Regions from separate parts of the Dyella marensis genome, predicted to be linked through region 2. Evidence: predicted binding sites of a transcription regulator. Region 2 holds the regulator's gene; the other holds the start of a gene.
What was found. The regulator FliA, encoded in region 2, starts transcription of late flagellar genes. The targets are predictions, from matches to a motif close to TAAAGTTTNNCNNNCNNNGGCCGATAA.

Region 1: ISN75_RS11100 (GGDEF domain-containing protein) is a predicted target of FliA. The motif match lies at 5,822-5,848, and genes of this name have one in related genera.

The regions. Positions count from the first base shown of each region.
Region 1 is NZ_CP064029.1:2,519,197-2,526,848, forward strand. It holds gene ISN75_RS11085 (GH39 family glycosyl hydrolase) at 1-602, opposite strand, end outside; gene ISN75_RS11090 (LamG-like jellyroll fold domain-containing protein) at 897-3,128, shown strand; gene ISN75_RS11095 (DUF4982 domain-containing protein) at 3,346-5,775, shown strand; gene ISN75_RS11100 (GGDEF domain-containing protein) at 5,917-7,128, shown strand.
Region 2 is NZ_CP064029.1:3,886,612-3,894,263, forward strand. It holds gene ISN75_RS16965 (chemotaxis protein CheW) at 159-632, opposite strand; gene motD (flagellar motor protein MotD) at 669-1,709, opposite strand; gene ISN75_RS16975 (flagellar motor protein) at 1,706-2,446, opposite strand; gene ISN75_RS16980 (chemotaxis protein CheA) at 2,448-4,400, opposite strand; gene ISN75_RS16985 (protein phosphatase CheZ) at 4,414-5,046, opposite strand; gene cheY (chemotaxis response regulator CheY) at 5,043-5,450, opposite strand; gene ISN75_RS16995 (RNA polymerase sigma factor FliA) at 5,499-6,296, opposite strand; gene ISN75_RS17000 (MinD/ParA family protein) at 6,293-7,255, opposite strand; gene flhF (flagellar biosynthesis protein FlhF) at 7,252-7,652, opposite strand, start outside.

The DNA.
Region 1 (7,652 bases), 1.4 Mb from region 2:
GCGAAGTAGGCGTCCCGGTCCGCGCCCTCCCAGAAGCCGGCGAGATTGGGTTCGTTCCAGACTTCGTAGTACCAGCGGCGGATTTCCGCGCGGCCGTAGCGTTGCTCCAGGTGGCGCGCGAAGGCCTCGATCAGCGCGGCCCACTTGGCCAGGTCCGGATGCGAGGTATTGCCCTTCCAGTAGAAAATGCGCTGATCGGAACTCTTCATCGCCTCCGGCGTGAAACCGAGTTCGACGAAGGGCCGGATGCCCATGCCCAGGAGCCTGTCGTACAGCGCATCGATCTTCGTCCAGTCGTAGACCGGCTTGCCGTGCTCCTCGCGATAGGTGCCGAGCACATCGTGGAAGATGGCGTGGAAGCGGATGTAGCGGAAACCCAGTTCCTCACGAACCGTCCTGAGCTGGGCGAGGCTGTCTTCGCGCAGCAAGGTGCCTGGATAGTCCGAGCCCACCGAGAACGTTTCGAAGCCGCTGCGCGCCGTCGCCGGTGCGGCGACGTCGATGGAGATCGTGCGGTCGGGTACGCCGGCGCGCGCCGCGCCCTGCAGTGCCAGCAGGAGCGTGATCGAGCCTGCTGCAAAAGCATGGATCCTTCCCCGCACGACTCATCTCCCCGTGATCACGTGTCGCCGGATTGTATCGGCGCGCCACAGAGAGGCAGGCAACCGTGCACGCCGACTGGCGTAAAACACAACTTGTGCCGGTGAATTTCGCAAAGAACGAAACCGCACCTGGCGGTTGCCGGTCAATCCGGGCCAGATCACCGTTCCTGCGCTTCGCATCACATTTGCATGCGCATCCAACACATCGAATCACCAGAGCCCTCCATACACTCCGTCTTCGGCGCATCGGCATACGTGCGGATCGCCCCTCATTTATTGCAACAGGAGAATCGGATGACGATCGACACGCATGAGGACATGCCGGAGCAAAACCCGGGGACGGAACTGAACGCGGACGACGCGCCGATGAAAGCGGCCGCGATGTCGCGCCGGGCCTTCATGCGCGGCCTGGGCGGCGTCGGCGCCGCGGCGCTGCTCGCGCCCGCCGGACTGCTGCGCGCGGCCGGCCTGCCTTCGCTGGCCGCCATCGCCGCGGACCATGCACTGGCGGCGACGTCGGCAACCGCGGCGTTCGTGCATCCCGGCCTGCTGCACACGCAGGCCGATTTCAACCGCATGGGCGCCAAGCTGCGCAGCATGGCCTATCCATGGAGCACTACCTGGCTGAACATCCTGGCGCAGCAGGAGGCAAGTTCGAGCTGGACGCCCAATCCGCGCGCGGTGATCTATCGGGGCAGCGACCAGGACAACTCGTGGCTGTTCACCGAGGACGTCCGCGCCGCCTACCTCAATGCCTTGCGCTGGAAGATCTCCGGCGACACGCACGCCGCCGACTGCGCCGTGCGGATCATGAACGCATGGTCGTCCACGCTGAAGCAGATCTGGTGGGCCGACGGCCATTACGACGGCTTCCTGGTCGCCGGCATCCAGGGTTATCAATTTGCCAACGTGGGCGAAATCATGCGCTCGTATACGGGCTGGCAGGCGGCGGACTTCGCGCGTTTCCAGTCCATGATGAGCCAGATCTTCTATCCGATGAACGCCGGCATCGCCGACCTCGCCCATCCCAGCAGCCTCAGCGTCTATTCCAGCTGGGACCTGTGCGCGACGGCCGCGGTGATGGCCATCGGCGTGCTGTGCGACAACCGCGCGATGTTCGATGCGGCGGTGACTTACTTCAAGCAAGGCCTGGGCAACGGCGCGATCGGGCAGATGGTGTACTACATGCACCCGGGCTACCTCGGCCAGACCCAGGAATCCGGCCGCGACCAGGGCCACGACACGCTCAGCATCTCGCTGGTGACCAGCATCTGCGAAATGGCCTGGAACCAGGGCGTCGATCTGTACGGCTATGCCAACAACCGCGTGCTGGCCGCGTGCGAATACGTCGCCAAGGGCAATCTGATCCAGTCGGGCAGCACGTATTACGCGATGCCGTTCGCGCCCTACGACGGCCCCGGCTTCAGCGACCGGGTGTTCGCGACCGGCGGCCAGGGCAACAACCGGCCGATGTGGGCCATGATCTTCAATCACTACGTGAACCGCCGCGGCATCGCCGCGCCGTATTCGCAGAAATTCGCCGCGCTCACGGCACCGGAGGGCGGCGGCGGCTCGGACCAGTTCGGCTACGGCACGCTGACCTTCCAGCGCGACCCGATCGCCGCCGGCAGCCCGCCGAGCGGCCTCACCGCGATCACGCTGGGCGGCCGCATCGTGCTGTCGTGGTGGGGCAGCGCCTACGCGCAGAGCTACACCGTCAAGCGCGCAACGGCGAAGGGCGGCCCGTACACCGCCGTCGCCCACGGCATCACGGACCTGCTGACCTGGAGCGACCATCCGGCCCAGGCCGGCACGTACTACTACGTAGTCACCGCGCAGAACGCCACCGGCGAAAGCGCCGCCTCGAACGAGGCCTGGGCCGTGGCCGGGACGCTGCTGGACACGCATCTGGCTTTCACCGACGGCACCGGCGGCAATGCCAGCGACAGCAGCGGCCACGGCCACGCCGGCAAGCTGCTCGGCGGCGCGGGCTGGGGCAGCGCCGGCAGCACGAAGCGCCCGGGCGTCGCCTTGAACGGCAAGGGCGCCTATGTCGCCCTGCCCGCCTCGCTGCTGGACACGGTCGGCGATTTCACCATCGCCGCCTGGGTGTACTGGCATGGAGGGCAGACCTGGGCGCGCATCTTCGACTTCGGCGCGAGCATCGACAAGAACATGTTCCTGACGCCGAACGGCGGCAGCGGCACGCTGAGCTTCGTGATATCGCCGAACCAGAACAATGGCCAGTGCGTGATCAACGCGCCGGCGCCGCTGGCCGCTGGCGAATGGGTGCACGTGGCGGTCAGCCTCGGCGGACAGACCGGCAAGCTCTACGTCAATGGCCGCGTGGTAGGAAGCAACCAGGCGATGTTCTTTCCCCCGTGCCAGATGGTGGAGGCGGCGAACCTGTGGATCGGCCGCTCGCAGTTCGCCAACGACGTGACGCTCGATGGCCTGGTAAGCGACTTCCGCCTCTACCGCGGCGCACTCTCCGACGCCGAGGTGGCGGTACTGGCGGCCGGCTGATCCGGCCGGCCAGGCCGGGCTTGAACGGCCGCGTTTCCGCCACGGATTCTCGGCCCCCTTTGCGCGCAACCCTGCAATGCGGCATGCCATGCCGCATTGCAGCGGCGAATTTCGCAACCGCGCCTGCGCTATTTCGCCAGTGACTGGCTGCACGCACTGCTGCACCGTGGCCGCCGCCGCGCTGCAGCCGCGGCTTCCCGCCACTCCCGAGCCGCCTATGACCGCCAAGCATGGATGGGCTTTCTGCTTAGCCCTCGCCGCCTCCGTTCTCTCGCCGCATGCGGCGGCCGAGCAACGCAGCCTGTCGCAGGACTGGCGCTTCCAGCGCGGCGACGTCAAGGGCGCCGACGTGGCTGCCTATGACGATCGCTCCTGGCGCCAGGTGTTGGTGCCGCACGACTGGTCAATCGAGGACAAGCCCGACGGCTCCCCGCCGTTCGACCGCGACGCGGTCAGCGGACAGGACTCCGGCTACCTGCCCGGCGGCGTCGGCTGGTACCGGCGCCATCTGGCCTTGAGTGCGCAAGACGCAACGCGCACGGTGCTGGTCCGCTTCGAAGCGATCTACATGGATGCCGACGTGTGGATCAACGGGCAGCACGTAAGCAAGCATCACTACGGCTACAGCGCGTTTACCGTCGACCTGACGGGCAAGCTGCACGCTGGCGACAACGTGCTGGCGATCCGCGTCGACCATGCCGATCCCTCGTCGCGCTGGTATGCCGGCTCGGGGCTGATCCGCCCCGCCACTCTCGAATTGCTGCCGCCGGTGCATATCGAACCGGACAGCGTCCAGGTCGTCACGCCGTCGGTCGGCGCCGCGGCCTCCAGGGTGGAGGCGCACCTGGAGGTCGCCAATGGCTCCGGGCGAAGCCAGCCTGTCGAGGTGAGCACGCGCATCCTTTCACCGGATGGAAGCGTGGTGGCGCGGAACGATCACAAGACGACGCTTGCACCGGGCGCGAAGGTCGCCGACGCAAGCGCGTTCGACCTGAGCCAGCCCGCGCTGTGGTCGCCCGACTCGCCCAACCTGTACGTGCTGGAGCAGACCGTGCGCACGGCCGACGGCGGCTCCGACGTGCGGCGCACGCGCTTCGGCATCCGCAGCATCGCCATCGACGCGGTGCACGGGCTGCGCATCAATGGCAGGCAGGTGCTGCTGCGCGGCGGCAACATGCACCACGACAACTACATGCTTGGCGCGGCCGGCCTGCCCGCCGCGGATGCGCGCAAGGTCGCGCTGATGAAGGCCGCGGGCTACAACGCCATCCGCAGCGCGCATAACCCCGCCAGCCAGGCCACGCTCGACGCCGCGGACGAGCTGGGCATGCTGGTCGTCGACGAGGCGTTCGATGCCTGGAGCCGACAGAAGAAAACGCAGGACTATGCCCGCTTCTTCGCGCAGGACTGGCCCGCCGACCTGGACAGCCTGGTGCTGAGCGGCCGCAATCATCCCAGCGTGCTGTTCTGGAGCATCGGCAACGAAATTCCCGAACAGGGCGCGGCACCGGGCATCGAGACCGCGCGCCGGATGGTGGCCCGCTTGCGCCTGCTCGATGCCACCCGCCCGGTTACCCAGGCCGTCAGCACCGGCGGCCCGCAGAGCGACGGCCAGTTCGCCGTGCTCGACGTGGCGGGGTACAACTATCACGCCCATGAATTCGCCGACGATCACCGGCGCTTTCCCGCGCGCGTGATGTTCACTTCCGAATCCATCTCGAAGGATGCGTTCGTCTATTGGCGCAGCGTGGAGACCATGCCCTGGGTGCTGGGCGACTTCGTGTGGACCGCCGTCGACTATCTGGGCGAAACGGGCATCGGCTGGATGGGCTACAGCCAGGACTGGCAGAAGCTCGGGCCTTACCCTTGGCACCTGGCCTATTGCGGCGAGATCGATGCCACCGGGCGCAAGCGGCCGGCGGCGTATTACCGGGAAGTGCTGTGGAAGACCGGCATCGATCCGATCTCGGCGTTCGTCAGGCAACCGCCCGGCACCGAAGACCTGCCCGACCGCCATCTGTTTCCGATCACGCCGCCGCATCTGGACTGGTCGCTGGACGACGTCCATCCAAGCTGGAGCTGGCCGGGACAGGAAGGCAAGCCGCTGGACGTGGTGGTTTATGCCGAGTATCCGGAGGTCGAACTTTTCCTCAACGGCAAAAGCCTGGGGCGCAAGCCGGTCGGCGTGCAGACGGAATACAAGGCGGCCTACCGGGTGCCCTACGCGCCCGGCCGCCTGGTGGCGGTCGGCTATCGCGACGGCCGCGCTGCCGGGCGCTGGGAATTGCGCACCGCGGCCGAGCCTGCGGCGCTGCGGCTGTCGGTGGATCGCGCCCGCCTTCGCGCCGACGGCCAGGATCTGGCCTACGTCACGGCGGAATTGATCGACGCCGAGGGCGTGCCGGTCTATGCACCGGATCAGGACCGGCCCATGAACGTGCTCGTCGGCGGCGCCGCGACACTGGCCGGCGTGGGCAATGGCGATCCGCACGATGCCTCCAGCTTCCAGTCCGGCCGGCGGCGCAGTTTTCATGGCCGCATCGTCGCGGCGGTGCGGGCATCCGCGCTGGCGGGCGACGCCACCGTGCACGTGGAGGTGCCGGGACTGCCGGCGCAGGAGGTGCGCATCGGCGTCGTTTCGCCTTAGTGCGCGCCGCGCGGCCTGCTTTGTCTTGTCGCGCGGATCCCGGGCCTCAAGGCCATCCATGGCCGGCCGATACCATCCGAGATAAGTTGTGCGCGAGCCGAGGGACCATCGGCCACCGAAGCGCCATCGTTCGGAGAGGTTATGGAATGGATCGCGAGCTTGATGCATGCCGGCACGCTGCTGCTGGTCAATGCCTTGCTGGCCGCGTTGTCCTCGGCCCTGTTCCTGGCCCTGTACATCGCCCGCCCCGGCGCCGGGCGCGAGCCTGGGGTGCTGTTATGGAGCCTCAGCTACGCTGCATTCGCCGCCGGTTTCGGGGTCCTTTTCGCTCCCGCTTTCCATCTCGATTTTCCTGGCCTGGGCCTGGCCGGCAACCTCCTGATCGATGCGGGCACGGTGCTGGCGCTGCTGGCGGCCAACTTCTACCTGGGCTTGTCCAGGCGCGCATTGTGGGTGCTGGCCCCGGTGGCGGTGCTTGCGCTGATCGAAACCGGACTGGTGATCCATGAAGGCGAAAACCTTCGCCACATGGTCATTCTCGGCGGAGCCCTGACCGGCGTCGTTACGGTCGCCACCGGCGTGGCGTTCTGGCAATGCAAGGACCCGGCGCAGCGGCCGGTCGCGCGCCTCGCAGGCCTGTTCCATTTCCTGTGGGCAGCCATGCTGCTGATGCGGATGTCATGGTGGATGGCGCACCCGCAGGTCCTCGCCGGCCCCGACCACACCTCGACCTTCGGCTTGCTCTCCAGGGTCGTGCTTACCTGGGTCATTACGCCCTGCCTGCTGTGGATGCTGACGCGCAAGCTCGACGCGGAATTGATCCGTCACGCCAGCCAGGATCCCCTCACTGGCGTGGCCAACCGGCGCGTCATGTGGGAACAAGGCGAGCAGCGCATGGCGCAATCCCAGCAGCGCAACACTGCCATCGCCGTGCTGATGATCGACGTGGACCGGTTCAAGTCGATCAACGACCGCTGGGGCCACGACGGCGGCGACCAGGTGCTCGTAGCCATCGCCGATGCGCTCAGGCGCAACATCCGCGAGAAGGACATCCTGGCCCGCGTAGGCGGCGAGGAATTCATGGTGCTGCTTCATCAGGCCGAGGAACCGGCGGCGATGGAAGCCGCGGAACGCTTGCGGCGCGCCGTGGAGAGCCAGGCGATCGCGCTGCTGCACGACCAGCCGCTGCAGTGCACGGTCAGCATCGGCTACTGCATCGCCAGGGGCGCCGAGGCGAATTGGCGATCGGTGGTCGTCGCGGCCGATCGGGCGCTCTATGCGGCCAAGCAAGGAGGCCGCAATCGCGTCATGCGCGCCATGGAGGACTCACCCATCCAGCCATTCAGGGGCTGAGACTGCTGCGCATCGCCGGGCTTGCTGCAATCGGCTGGCCGTGCTGCTGATTCCGCCGCCTGCGCGGCTTGCTCGCGCATGGATCGCTATTTTCAAGCGGATGCCTATTGGTAGTGCGCATGCCGATCCTTGAGCGTATTTGTCGTGACATATCCCTGCCGATACCTGTCCATGGCGGCTGGTATCGGTTGGCTTTCTCATCTGCGCACGACTAGCCGTCATGGCCATTAATGCGTTCACGTCTGCGCTACATGCTGCGAGCACATTGATCGCCATTTTCAAACGGATGTATATCGGCGGAGCTGCGCGTTTCCCGCAGTGGTCAACTGATGAGTCGACGACGGTTGTACGACGCGATCTACAGATTTTTATTTAGCGGTCTCTCTGAATCGGCGCATCGATTGACAGTCACATCTTGTCGGTAGATATTCGATCGCTATACCCGAGCACAACCGGGTTTTTGGAAGCGCCCACCGATTTCATATTTTCGTCACGCTGGCTACAGCGTTTTTGATTTGATCGCG
Region 2 (7,652 bases):
ACTTTCTCTTTGGGCCAGCAAAGAGAAAGTGACCCGGGCGCCGGCAGGCGTCCGGAATGCCCGCTGCATAAGCGGCCAGTTAGCGGCCAGCGACAACCGAGCGATACCGCTACTGGATCCCGGCCTACGCCGGGATGACGAGTAGGAAGCGCCTCAGATCAGGCGACAGCCTCCAACCCCTCCTGCAAGCGGCAAAGCCGCCTCACATCCAACAACGCAACAAACCCACCCGCGCAAGGCGCCACCCCCTCCACCGGATCGTCCTCACGAACCACCCTCCCCGGCGGCGCCGCCACCACCTCCCCACTCACATCGAGCAGATCGCCAACGGCATCCACACGCAACCCGACAAGGTGCCCCTGGTGCGACAACACCACAATCCGCCTCCGCGCACTCTCGCCAGCATCAACCGGCAAGCCCAGCCGCCGGCACCCATCCAGCACCGGCACAATGCGCCCGCGCAACTGGCGAATGCCAAGCAGATCCGCCGCCGCCCCGGGCACCGGCGTGATATCCCCATCGCGCACCACCTCGCTCACCTGCGTCAGCGGCGCCGCATACGGCTGCCCGGCCAGATGAAAGATCAGCCAGCCGCGTTCGGCGGGCGGCGCGGAAGCGCGGTCCTCGTTCATGCGTAACTCTCTCGATAAGTCATGGCGGCGCCCAACTCAGCCGTTCTCGGCGGGCGCAATCTGCACGGCGCGCAACTTAGCAGCCACCGGCAAACTGCCGGTCGGCACCGCGGGCACGGCGACCGCGGGCATCGCTTCCGGCAACACGGCATGTTCCGCCGGTGGCGCAACAACGTGCATGACCGGCGCCGGCGCATCCGGCGCGCTCGCCGGCGCGGCCTGCGCCACCGCCGGCTCCGCGCGATCGGCATCGCTGTAGAAGCGCGCCGGGCCCTGCTGGTCGCCCAGCACCACCACCAGCACGCGGCGGTTGCGGTTGCGGCCTTCTTCGTTCGCATTGTCCGCGGCGGGGCGGTACTGCCCCCAGCCCATGATGCCGATGCGGTTCGGATCCACGCCATTGTCGGCGAACAGCCGCGCCACGCTCGCCGCACGCGCGGCGGACAGCTCCCAGTTCGACGGAAAGACCGAGGTATTGATCGGCTTGTCGTCGGTATAGCCTTCCACCCGCAGCGGATTGGGGAACGGCGACAGAATGCCGGCCACGCTGCGCAGCGTGGTGTCCGCCTCGGGCGACAGCCGCGCCACGCCGCTGGGGAACAGGATGTCGGTGCGGATCTCGATCTCCAGCCAGCTCTGCGTGCGGCGCACCACCACCAGGCTCCGGTCGATCAGCGGCTGCAGCGCGTGCTGCACTTCGTCCTGGATCTTCTGCAGGTTTTCCTGCGCATTCTCGCGCGTGGTCAGCGCGCCCTGGGTCATCTGCGGCGGCAGCGACTGGCTCGGCAGCGCCACGGCCAGGCGCGGGCGCAGCGACGGCGGCGTGGTGCTGGTGGAGCGCTTGGCCGGCACCGGCGCGGGCGCGGTCGCGCTGTTGGTCTGTACCGGCTGGATCTGCTTGTTGTTGCCGTTGAAGGCTTCGATGATCGACTCGGACATCACGCGGTACTTGCCCTCGTTCACCACCGACACCGCGTACATCACCACGAAGAACGCGAGCAGCAGCGTCATCAGGTCGGCGTAGGGGATCGCCCAGGCCTCGTGATTGACGTGGTCCTCGTGCTTCTTCTTCCTCATGTGAGGTAGCCCTGCAGGCGGCTTTCGATCTGGCGCGGGTTGTCGCCGCGGGCGATCGAGACCAGGCCTTCGATGATGATCTCGCGCATCTTGCCCTGCTTGTGGATCATGCCCTTCAGGCGCGAGGACATCGGCAGCATCAGCAGGTTGGCCAGCGCCACGCCGTAGATGGTGGCGACGAAAGCCGCGGCGATGCCGTGGCCCAGCTTGCTGGGGTCGGCCAGGTTCTGCATCACGGCCATCAGGCCCATCACGGCGCCGATGATGCCCATGGTCGGCGAGTAGATGCCGGCCTGCTCGAACACTTTCGCGCCGGCCAGGTCCTCGTGCTCGCGCGTGTCCTGCTCCACTTCCAGCACGCCGCGGATCGCTTCCGGCTCGCTGCCGTCGACCAGCAGCTGCAGGCCCTTGCGCACGAACGGATCCTGCTCGGACTCGATCTGCGGCTCCAGGCCGAGCAGGCCCTGGCGGCGCGAGATCTCGCTCCAGCCGATCACGCGGCTGATCAGATCGTTGGGCACGTGCCTGGGCGGCTTGTAGATCATCGGCAGCATGCCCATCGCATGCTTGAGCACCTTGCCCTGGGTCTGCACCAGCAGGGCGGCGATGGTGCCGGCGAAGACGATCACGAAGGCCGCGGGGTTCCACAGCGCTTCCACGCTGGAACCCTTGAGGATGGTGCCGAGGATCACGACCACGAAGGCCAGGATCGTGCCGATGATGCTAACCAGATCCATGTCAGACCACCGCTTCTAAGGTTGGGGATAGCCGCGGCGCCAGCTGCCACGGACCGCCTTCGCCGGCCAGGCCCGCCAGGTCCAGCACCAGGGCCAGGCGCCCGTCGCCGGTGATGGTCGCGCCGGCCACGCCGGCGGTGCCGGCGAACAGCCGCCCCAGCGGCTTGACCATCACGTCCTCGCGGCCGAGCACGTCGTGCACCAGGCAGCCCAGGCGCTGGTGGCCGATATGCAGCACCACCACGTGGCGGCCAGCCGTCGGCGCGGCCGCCGACCATGCGGCCAGGTCGCCCAGCGGCAGCGCGCGGTCGCGGTGCGCGGCAATCAGGCTGCCGTCGAGCAGGCGGTCCTGCCCGGCGGAGAGTTCGAACACTTCGTCCACGTTGCTCAGCGGCATCGCGAACAGGCGCGCGCCGACGCGCACCATCAGCACGCGCACGATCGCCAGCGTCAGCGGCACGGTCAGCTCAAGCTCGCTGCCCTGCCCCAGCTTCGAGCGCACCTGCAAGGTGCCGCCGAGTTCCGCCACGCGCGTCTTGACCACGTCCATGCCGACGCCGCGGCCGGAGATGTCGGACACCTGCGCGGCAGTGCTGAAGCCTGGGCGGAAAATCAATTCCAGGCATTCGGTCTCGGACAGGCGCGCGGCCTGCGCCGCGTCGATCACGCCTTTCTCCACCGCCTTGCGGCGCAGGATGTCCGGATCCATGCCGCGGCCGTCGTCGGCCACCACGATCACGATGCGCTCGCCGCGCTGGCTGGCCGCGAGGCGCACGCGGCCCTTGCGCGGCTTGCCGGCGCTTTCGCGCACGTCCGGCGTTTCCAGGCCGTGGTCGACCGCGTTGCGCAGCAGGTGAATCAGCGGATCGGCCAGCGCCTCGACCAGGCTGCGGTCCAGGTCGGTGTCCTCGCCTTCCAGCACCAGCTCGATCTCCTTGCCGAGCTGGCGGGCGAGATCGCGCACGATGCGCGGGAAGCGCTGGAACAAGCGGCCCACCGGCTGCATGCGCATGCCGAGCACGGCGCCCTGCAGTTCGTCGGCCACGCGATCGAGTTCGCCGGCCGCGGTGTTGAACGGTTCATCGCCGCTGCTGGCGGCGAGGCTCAGCAATCGATTGCGCACCAGCACCAGTTCGCCGGCACGGTTGACCAGCGCATCGAGGCGGCCGGTGTCCACGCGCACGGTGGCTTCCGGCGGCGGCGCGGCCTTTGCCGCGGCTTTGGCCGGCGCGGGCGCTGCGGCAGCCTTCGCCGCGGCGCCGGGTGCGGCGCCCTTGCCATGCAGGCTGTCAAGCAGCGCTTCGAATTCGCTGTCGTCGATGGTGCCGGCCGACGGCTGCACCGGCGCGCCGGGCGCCTTGCCCTTGCCGTGCAGGTTGTCCAGCAGGTTTTCGAACTCGGCGTCGTCGATCGTCTCGGACGCCGGCGGCTGCACCGGTGCGCCCGGCGCGCCGCCCATGCCGTAGAGACTGTCGAGCAGCGCCTCGAATTCACTGTCGTCGATGGTGCCACTCTCCTCCGTCGCCGGCGCGGGTGCCGGCACGGGGGCGGGCGCCGGAGCCGGCGCTCGTGCCGCATGCGGCTGCAGCCGCACCAGCAGCGCCGCGGGCGCCACCGGCATGTCGCCGGACGCGGCGAGCGCGGCCATCATCGCGTTGACCAGGTCCAGCGCTTCCAGCAATGCGTCCATCCGCGCCGCATCGATCAGCACGTGGCCGGCGCGCGCTTCGTTGAGCAGGTCCTCGGCGTGATGGCACAGCTGCACCATCGGGTCGATGCCGAGGAAGCCCGCGCCGCCCTTCACCGTGTGGAAGGCGCGGAACACCGCATTGAGCAGTTCGGCGTCGCGCGGCGCTTCCTCCAGCGCCACCAGCTGTTCGCCCAGGCGCTGCACCAGTTCCCCGGCCTCGACCAGGAAATCGTCGCGCAGCTCGCTGTCGAGTGACGGATCCATCGGAACCCCGCGCTCAGAAACCGAATTCGCTGAGCAGGCGGTCCGCCTCGTCCTGGCTGTTCACCTTGGCCGCGGCCACCGGCGCTTCGCCGCCGGCCAGCGCGCCGGTGAGGCGCACCAGTTCCAGCAGCGAGGACTCCACGCTGCCGATAAAGGTGGACACTTTCTTGATGCGCTGGCCGGACAGGTCCTGCCACGACTGCGCCATCACCATGTCCGACAGCCCTTCGCGGCACTGCCCGGCAAACTGCCGCGCCTGTGTCGCCAGCTCCGCCGCTTCGCCGCCGCCGGCCAGCACGGCATCAGCGCTGCTTTCCAGCGCGCTGGCCTGCGGGCGCATGCGCTCGGCGAAATCGATGCTGCGATGGGCGGCCTTGGCGCTCATCTCCAGCACGTCGTGCAGATGCTGGCGCGCGTCGGCCACGCTACCGGGCACGCCTTCCTGGGCCAGCTCGCCGCCGAGGCGGCGCACGGCTTCGTGCAGGTCGCGGGCCAAGAGGCCCAGCGCGCGGAACAGGTGCTGCTCGCGCTGGCGCACCATGGTGTCCAGCGCCATCTCGAAGGCGGCGCCGTCGGGGCTGGCCAGCAGCTCCTGCACTTCCTGCGGCAACGCCGCGCTCATGGGGGTAATCATCACGGCGCTCATGCGCTTGCTCCTTGCGCGGCGAGCCGCTCGAAGATCTTGTCCAGCTTTTCCTTCAGCGTGACCGCGGTGAAGGGCTTGACGATGTAACCGTTCACGCCGGCCTGGGCGGCGGCGATGATCTGGTCGCGGTTGTTCTCGGCGGTGACCATCAGCACCGGCAGGCCTTTCAGCGCGGGCTCGGCGCGGATCGCGCGCAGCAGGTCGATGCCGGTCATGTTCGGCATGTTCCAGTCGGTCACCACCATGTCGAACGACTGCTGCTTGAGCACCGCCATGGCATTGACGCCGTCGTCGGCTTCCTGGATCAGCGCATTGGTGAAGCCCAGCTCCACCAGCAGGTTGCGCACGATGCGCCGCATGGTGGAGAAGTCGTCCACCACGAGGATTTTCATGTTCTTGTCCAACGTCGGCTCCAGGGGTCCTAGTGGGGTTTGAGGGGTGTGGTTCGGAGCTCAGCGCGTCGCCGCGGCCGCGGACTTCGTGCCGCCGCGGCGCCCGCCGCCGGCGCCCTTGGCGTCTTCGGCTTCGCGCCAACCGGTCATCCGTGCACGCAACCGGATCAGCGCCTGCCCATGGATCTGGCACACCCGCGATTCCGTCACGCCGAGCACGGCGCCGATCTCCTTCAAATTCAGTTCCTGCTCGTAGTACAGCGACATCACCAGCTGCTCGCGCTCCGGCAACCCGCCGATCGCCTCCACCAGCGCCCCGCGCATGCCTTCCTGCTCGAAGCGGTCCTGCGGCCCCAGGCCTTCCTGGTCGGCCACGTCGAGCGCTGCGCCGTCCTCGTCGTCCTCCGGCGCGGAGAGGCTGAGCAGGCGCGCGCTGGCCGCGTCGGCCAGGATCTGGTGGTACTCCTGCGCGTCGATGCCCAGCCGCCGGATGACCTCGGCGTCGGTGGCGTCGGCGCCCGTTTCGTTCTCGATCTGGCGCACCACCTCCGACACTTCGCGCAACTTGCGGTGCACCGAGCGCGGCGTCCAATCGGTCTTGCGCAGCTCGTCCAGCATGGCGCCGCGGATGCGGATGCCCGCATAGGTCTCGAAGCTGGCCATGCGGTCGGTCGCATAGTTCCGCGCCGCTTCCAGCAGGCCGATCATGCCGGCCTGCACCAGGTCGTCCACGTCCACGCTGGGCGGCAGCCGGCCCATCAGGTGATAGGCGATACGGCGCACCAGCGGAGCGTGCCGGCGCACCATCTCCTCCGTGCTTTCGCGTTGCAGTTGCAGATATTCGGAAGCCACGCTCATCTCACACCCCCCTCGCGTACCGGGTCCGGCGCCATGGCGACCTGCCCTCCAAAAAAGGCGATGCGGTCGCGACCCGTGCGCAGGGGTTCTCCCCATGTATCGACCGCACCCGCCATTTGCTTGAATCCCCGTGCGGACCGGCTGGCCGGCCACAGATCCACCACCGCGCCCTGGCGGCGGATGGCCTGGCGCAGGTGTTCGTCGTAAGGAACCGCGCCCATGAAATCCAGCGCCACATCCAGAAACCGGTCGCACACGCGGGCCAGCTTCTCGTACAGCTGCCGCGCCTCGCCGGCGTGGCGCACCATGTTGGCCACCACGTGGAAGCGCCGTACGCAGAAGTCGCGGCTGAGCACCTTGGTCAGCGCGTAGGCGTCGGTGAGCGAGGCCGGCTCGTCGCAGACCACCAGCACCACGTCGTCGGCCGCCGCGGCGAACATCACCACGTTGTCGGCCACGCCGGCGGCGGTGTCCACGATCAGGAATTCCGGCGGATCGGGCAGTTCGTCGAAGGCGCGGATCACCGCGGCGTGCTCGCGCGTATCCAGCTGGGCCAGGCGGCGCGCGCCGGAGCCGGCCGGGATCACCTTCAGCCCGTGCGGCGCCGGCAGCATCAATTCGCCGAGCGAGCAGCTGCCGTCCAGCAGGTGGCCGATATGCCGCGACGGCTGTAGGCCGAGCAGCACGTCCAGGTTGGCCAGGCCCAGGTCCGCATCCAGCAGCGCCACCTCGCGCCCGGCCATGGCCAGCGACATGCCGAGGTTCACCGCCACGGTGGACTTGCCCACGCCGCCCTTGCCGCCGGCCACGGCGATCGCGCGGCAGCGGCGCGGCGGCGCGGCGGGCAGCGAATGGCCCGCGCCTGCGGAGAGCGGGCGCACGTCATCGTTGCCGGAAGAATGAAAAGCCGAGAACAGATTGCTCAGGCCCCAGGCCTGGTCCATCGCCAGCGTGGTCATCGTGCACCCGCCACGGCCAGGCCGAAGCGCTCGGCCATATAGCCTTCGTCCACCGCCGGCGCATTGCCCCTGAGCACCTGCGCGGCGCGGCAGACCAGCACGCGCGCATCGGCGGTGGCGAGGTCTTCGGGCACGCGCTGGCCGTCGGTGGTGTAGTCCAGCGGCAGCCGGTGGCGGATCAGCGCGGACAGCGCGCCGCCCAGGCTGGGCGCTTCGTCGAGCTTGGTGAGGATGCACGCCTGCGGCTGCTGCGGCAGGAAGGCGCGCACCATGTCGTCGATCGCCTGCGCCTGCGCATTGGCGGCCAGCACCAGGCAGGTGCGCAGTTCGCCGGCGGCGCGCAGCAGTTGCATCTGCTGCTCCAGGCGCGGATCGCTGCCGGCCACGCCGGCGGTGT